Regions from separate parts of the Peribacillus sp. NPDC097198 genome, predicted to be linked through region 1. Evidence: riboswitches for the same ligand, from Rfam matches in the RefSeq annotation. Region 1 holds a riboswitch; the other holds the start of a gene.
The links. Region 1 has a riboswitch for thiamine pyrophosphate ahead of tenA (thiaminase II). Riboswitches for the same ligand answer to the same signal wherever they lie in the genome.

Region 1 (3,151 bases):
GCGATCGTTAGTGCCCTTTTCATAAAAAAACCCCTTCATATAATGATTTTTTAAGAGAACTTTCAATAAAAGAAAGCCTATAATTGCGCCCGTTAAAGAACTAAGAAGAAAAGCTGGCAGAAAACCAAAAAGTGCCGCTTTTTTTCCCAATAATAAAAGCGCGATCGGATAACAGGCGATGGATCCGAGAATGCCTGTCCCCACTATTTCTCCCAAGCAGGCGTGTCCCATCCTTCTTGTTTTTTGGTAGAGGAAGGCCGCCAGCAGGGCACCAACCATGCTGCCCGGAAATGCAAAAATGGAACCTGTACCTGTCATGTTCCTGAGAAGGGATACTAAAAAGGCCTGTGTCACAGCAAAACCCGGCCCCAACATAACGGCTGTCATGACGTTGGTTACATGTTGAATAGGAAACACCTTCGCAAAACCAACAGGGATGTAAACGAATGAGCTAGTCAGTGTAGTGATGGCCGTGAACAAGCTAGTCAACGTCATTTTCCGTAACAAGTTACCAGTACCTAGCATTCAAAGCGGCCAAACCTGTTCGTTGTGAACCATGTCCCAAAATAAATATTCATATCGGGAGGTCATTAAAAAGTGTTTCTCTAATCTTTTCAATTCCCTTTCAGGCATATCTTCCGTCAGTTCGTCTAACAGCTTGGCCAACCATTTGTGCGCATCTGCGAATTCGGGGGATGCATACGATTGAATCCAAGCGATATAACGATTTGTTTCTAGTGCTGTACCATTTTGTTCTTTTAATATCGAGCCAATTTCATAGTAATCCCAGGCACAAGGAAGTAAGCAGGCAATAAGGTCGGCTAAAGTTCCATGATGGGCAGCATTGAGCATATAACCTGTATAGGCAAGGGTAATCGGAGTGGGTTCGGTATTTTCCAATTCCTCAGAACTAATTCCGAACTCCTTGCAGTAGCTCCTATGCAAATCCATTTCTACCTGTAGAGTCTCATTTAAAATACTCGCAAATTTGGTCATGATCTCAAGGTTAGTGGCCTTGATGGTCCCTAAGGCAAAAAGCTTGGCATAATCCATAAGATAGATATAGTCCTGCTTTAAGTAATAGGCGAATTTCTTTTCTGATAGTGTCCCGTTTCCAATTGCTTGAACGAAAGGATGAGTATGATTCTTTTTCCAAATTTCTTTTGAACGTTCGTGGAGTCTAGCACTGAAAGTTTTCATTTGGGTTTTCGTCATGATTTTTCCCCCTTATAATTCATTCACATACAAAGGAGGGGAGTGTCCAAAAATGAAGAACAGCCGCTTTCATATAGAAAGCGGCTGTTCTAGGAATGTACGAATCCCTTTTTCAACCTGCTTTCCTCCGCTGGTATGACCAGATCAGGTACAAAGGGTTTGATTCTCAGCCTATTAATGGCTCCCCTAGCAGTTTATTATTCAATTAAACGAAAACCCCGTTCCTGAAAACGGAACGGGGCAGATGGATGAAGTCAAATATACGACGACGATATCATCCACTTTCCTCCGCCGGCATCACCCGGATCAGGTTCAAAGGGTCCGGAACATCATTCCATCTCAGTCTTATAGAAGACTCCCCTAGTGGTATTTCGTATGTGATTATTGTCATCATATCAGATAAAAAGGAAAATGCAACCTTTGAATCCAATAGAATTTTATGAGTATTTTGTGGCGTGAAAGGGGTAGTAGGATAAAATCCCCAATGGTAAATGGAGCATACCTAACCCACGGTCAATTGGAGGGAAATATAGTTATTAGCAAAATAGGGATATGGTCTTACCTTGTGCTAAAAGGGCACACGGAAAAATAATATAAAAATTAAAAATTATTTGAATGTAATTGACTTATCCTTGCAAGTGGGATAAAATCATGTCAAAATCATTTATATTCTGTATTCTTATCCAGAGAGGTGGAGGGACTTGGCCCTATGAAACCTCGGCAACAGACCCATCGGGGAACTGTGCTTCTTCCAACAAGCAATCGCTTGGAAGATAAGAAGAGACGAACGGACCTCTGTCGACCTCTTCTTGGATTAGAAGGGGTTTTTATTTTTGTCAAATAGGGTTTAAGAATCCCATACAACAGGTATATATATTTTGGCTTTAGCAAAGCCTATAAGATTAGGGGCATTATATGTGGAAAATATGAATAAAAGGAAAGGGGCCATTCATATGGCAGAGTTTTTCGAGAAAAAAGAACAGAGGAGAGCATTGTTGATAGAAGAACTATTATCAAATGGTGTATACAAAACCTCTGATGAAAAGCATCTCTATGATGCTCCATTAAAAGCTCTTGAAGATGAATATAAGATCGTTATAGATAGATCAGGTAATGAGTCACCTCCAGAGTGCATGACTTAGTTAACCTATAGTGAACAATCAAAGAGAAAAAGCATTTGCTGTGTAAAAGCGAATGCTTTTTCTCTTTGAACTGACATAAAAAGTACAAAATATAAAAATATAATGGGTATTTTGTCACATTTCACTAGTGAAATAACATATTTAAAACATGTAAAATGATTGATTTCGCCTAGTGCTTTGGTTATGATAAAAATGTAAAATAATTGAAAAATAGGAAGTGATTATATTGAAGCCTCCTCATATAACAACAGTTGAAAAAATTGAAGAAAAACGAAAAGAAATGATTATGTTAGCAAAAAATTATGGTTTGACAAGCAGGATGACCATTCAAGCAAGTCAAGAGTTGGATTCTTTATTGAATGCGGTCACACATATAAAATTCCTGGGAGTTTGTCGCGAATAATCAGTACATCCCAGACCATTCAAATCCAGGCAATCGCCTTTTGCAATGGAAGTCATGTAGTGACACGTTTACCAAGAATGACCAAATCGCGTTCCACTCCATCGAGTTCTGCTATTTTCGGTAAATGCGCCCATTTTTCAAAACCGAATTTTGAAAAAAGCTTAATACTTGGTACATTGTGTGCGAAAATAAATCCAAGAAGTGTCTTAATCCCTATCTTCGGACTCGCCTCTATAGCCTTTTGGATTGAAAGTTGTCCAATTCCTTTCCCACGGAACTCCTCATCTATATAGATGCTAATTTCAGCGGTAAAATCATATGCGGGTCTACCATAAAAAGATTGAAAACTCATCCATCCAGCTGTTTTTCCATCATGTATGATCATATATAA
Region 2 (3,151 bases), 270 kb from region 1:
TATATAGCCATCTGATAAATGCTTTAATCGCTCTTTCCATTCGGTAAGGATAGTAGTTTTATGAGAAGATAGGAAGTGAAGAGTCATTTCTCGATTCAATACCATTTTGCCCTCCATGTGTAGGAAAATGAATTTATCTTACTTAATTATGAATGAATTAGAATATAATTCCAAAATGCAATATATGGTTTTAATAATAACAGATTAAAAGCGTTCTTTAAATACTCATTCATGCGGTAAATGATCGGTAAAAGGGGAAAGGCTTTGTTTATATTAGGTAAACATTGTATTAATAGGGGGTTTACACATATAAAAAAGGCACCGTTCATTATTGACGGGTACCTTTTTTTTGAAATGTATAGGGTTCGATATGGACAATGACATGTTTGATGTCATGTTCCTTTAATAAGTTTTCTTCAACTTTCACTGTAATGTCATGACTTTGGATGACGGTCAAGAGCGGATTGACATGCACGGTAGTTTCAACCAGAATTTCATTCCCATGCATCCGTGCTTTAATTTCACTCATGTCTTTCACCCCATCCGTCAACAGGATGGTTTGACCTATTTGTTGGAGATGCTGTTCATCGAAACCGTCGGTCAAGGAAAGTGAAGCGTCGTGGAAAATATCCCAAGCCGTTTTGCAGATCATCAGGCCTACCACTAAAGCGGCAACCGCATCCAACCAGTCTATGCCGATTGTGGTACCGATAATACCTACGAAAGCACCGATACTGACCAGAGCATCAGAACGGTTGTCCTGTGCGACAGCATGGATGGAGGCGCTGTTTATTTTTTTGCTTAAAGCCAAGTTATAACGATAAACCCCGTACATGAAGATGGCGGAGAATAAAGCGACATAAGCTGTGAACATATTCGGTACAACTGTCGCGTCCTGCGAAAAGAATGATTCGATGGCGCTGTATATGACCTGTAATCCGACGGTGATCATAATGAAGGCGGCAACCAAAGACGCTACGGTTTCAGCTCTCAGATGACCGTATGAATGATTTTTATCCGGTGGTCGCTTTGATATTTTTAAACCTATTAATACAGCGACAGAGGCAATGATATCGGTCGTGTTGTTTAAACCATCTGCCCAAAGTCCTTTCGAGTCTCCAAAGTAACCAAACGTTAATTTGAGGGCCGACAAGAATATGTATGCGGCTATACTGATATAGGCGCCCTTTTCTGCAGAAATTGAATGTTTATCCATGTCTTTTCCCCCTCGTGCAAAATAACCTTTATAAAGATATCAAATTGAACCCTAGTGAGTCTATAGAAAAATTGTCGTCTTTATCCATCTAACTTGGCATATGGCATGTGTATTGAGGACGTGTAAAGAAGTTGGCTGGATGAAAAAATATAACCAGTAATAGGGAAAAATACTCGTGGATATAATCGTGTTATTTACTTGTCAATTAGAGAAACTAGTAGTATATTCTAACCGAGGAACAAAAATTAAATACTTCCACAAGGGGAGCCAAGATGGCTGAGAGTGAACGGTTGAGTTCAGACCCTATGAACCTGTTAGTTAGTACTAGCGTAGGGATGTGGTTTTGGATAGCAATACTGGGCATCCATTACCGCCCTGGTGTTGCTTTTTTGCATGCCAAAAAAGCGACACGGGACTCATGGGCACTTTTGCACGTGGAGAAGGGTGAGAGATGATGAAACATAAAACATTATTCATGACAGAGGTCGCGATTTTTTCTGCATTGGCATTACTGCTGGATATAGTCTCCGGTTTTGTTTTTGCAAGGATATGGCCACAGGGGGGATCGATTTCCATTGCCATGGTGCCGATATTCTTAATGGCCTATCGTTGGGGAATCAAGGGCGGAATGGCCACCGGTTTACTATTGGGGCTTTTGCAGATTGCCACTGGTTTGGCATTTCTGGCAACGCCGCTTCAAGGATTTATCGAATATTTTCTTGCTTTTACCGCCGTGGGATTATCCGGGTTGTTCATGAATAAATTTGTGAATAACCGTAAAGGGGGAAAACGGTTAAGAGGGGATATATATGCGGTTTGTGGCATGTTTGTGGGGAGCTTCCTGAGGTTTCTTTGCCATTTTACAGCAGGTATCGTTTTCTTTGGGGAATATGCGCCAAACGGGCAACCAGTCGTCCTCTATTCCTTGATTTACAATGGGACATATATGCTGTTTAGTTTTATTTTATCAGCAATCGTGGTAATGGTGCTTTATTCGGCTGCTTCGAATGTCTTGTTGAAGAAAGTCATCTAAGGACAGACCTATAAAAAGGGCCGGCTCAATTATGAGCCGGCCCTTTTCTCCATTATTTTGCAATAAATACCGAGCAAGGTGCCTGCTTGGCTATGGAACTGCTGGTGCTTCCGAGGAAGAACTTTTCCAGGCCGCTTTTTGCACTGTTGCCGACGATGATTAAATCGGCATTCGCCCGCTTTGCATAGTCACATATGCTATCGGTGGCATTTCCCTCTAAAATCTCGATATTTCCATTAACCTGGCATTCACTGAGCAATCTCATCATATTGCTTTCAGCCATCCTCACATTGTTTTCATGAACGGTGGGAGTATCGTTCATGTGCATTTGACTTTGTTGTTCTACTTCTGTTACGGGATGCGTTTGTGAAGGGTCGACATAAAATCCTGCTGCCGGTACGAACCCAGGAGCGGATGCACTCTCGATGATGCGGCTTTCACCTTTTGGATTCAGAACTTGAACAATGGTCAATTCAGCTTCCGGAAAGGCCTTTTTTAATGAAGCTCCATATTCCACTGCGCGGTTGCTCTCTTCATTTCCATCATAAGCGGCGACGATACGTTTTAATTGTTTCATCTAAGATCATCTCTCCCCATAATTTGTCATTATAGGTTATATACCCGTTTTTATTGGTTTCATGCCTTTTTCAGGTGTATATTGATTTATAAATGTGGGTAAAGGGTATGGAAAAAGAAAAGACTAGGCATGAAAGGGAGAAATATTGTAGGCACTTTGTATGGAAAAGGATAAGGGGAAAAATGTTGTGGAATTTGTTTTCCCTTTTAGCCATTGCAAGAGTTTTCTTTCATAAAAAGGGCAAAATATTTTTAATGGAGCATGTCGCATCTGGGAAAATGGGGGTACAAATGAGAGCGTTATTGAAAATAGGTCTTATAATTAT

Region 2: another riboswitch for thiamine pyrophosphate. It lies ahead of thiT (energy-coupled thiamine transporter ThiT); the one in region 1 lies ahead of tenA (thiaminase II).

What each region holds. Positions count from the first base shown of each region.
Region 1 covers NZ_JBIWDO010000002.1:465,066-468,216, forward strand. The annotation lists gene thiD (bifunctional hydroxymethylpyrimidine kinase/phosphomethylpyrimidine kinase) at 1-23, opposite strand, end outside; gene thiW (energy coupling factor transporter S component ThiW) at 1-525, opposite strand, end outside; gene tenA (thiaminase II) at 526-1,215, opposite strand; TPP riboswitch at 1,321-1,413, opposite strand; TPP riboswitch at 1,482-1,587, opposite strand; SAM riboswitch class I at 1,892-1,995, shown strand; gene ACIQXQ_RS05360 (Fur-regulated basic protein FbpA) at 2,094-2,357, shown strand; gene ACIQXQ_RS05365 (aspartyl-phosphate phosphatase Spo0E family protein) at 2,584-2,760, shown strand; gene ACIQXQ_RS05370 (GNAT family N-acetyltransferase) at 2,813-3,151, opposite strand, start outside.
Region 2 covers NZ_JBIWDO010000002.1:194,481-197,631, forward strand. The annotation lists gene ACIQXQ_RS03960 (histidine kinase N-terminal domain-containing protein) at 1-105, opposite strand, end outside; gene ACIQXQ_RS03965 (cation diffusion facilitator family transporter) at 329-1,216, opposite strand; TPP riboswitch at 1,467-1,569, shown strand; gene thiT (energy-coupled thiamine transporter ThiT) at 1,668-2,249, shown strand; gene ACIQXQ_RS03975 (universal stress protein) at 2,302-2,826, opposite strand; gene ACIQXQ_RS03980 (transglycosylase domain-containing protein) at 3,117-3,151, shown strand, end outside.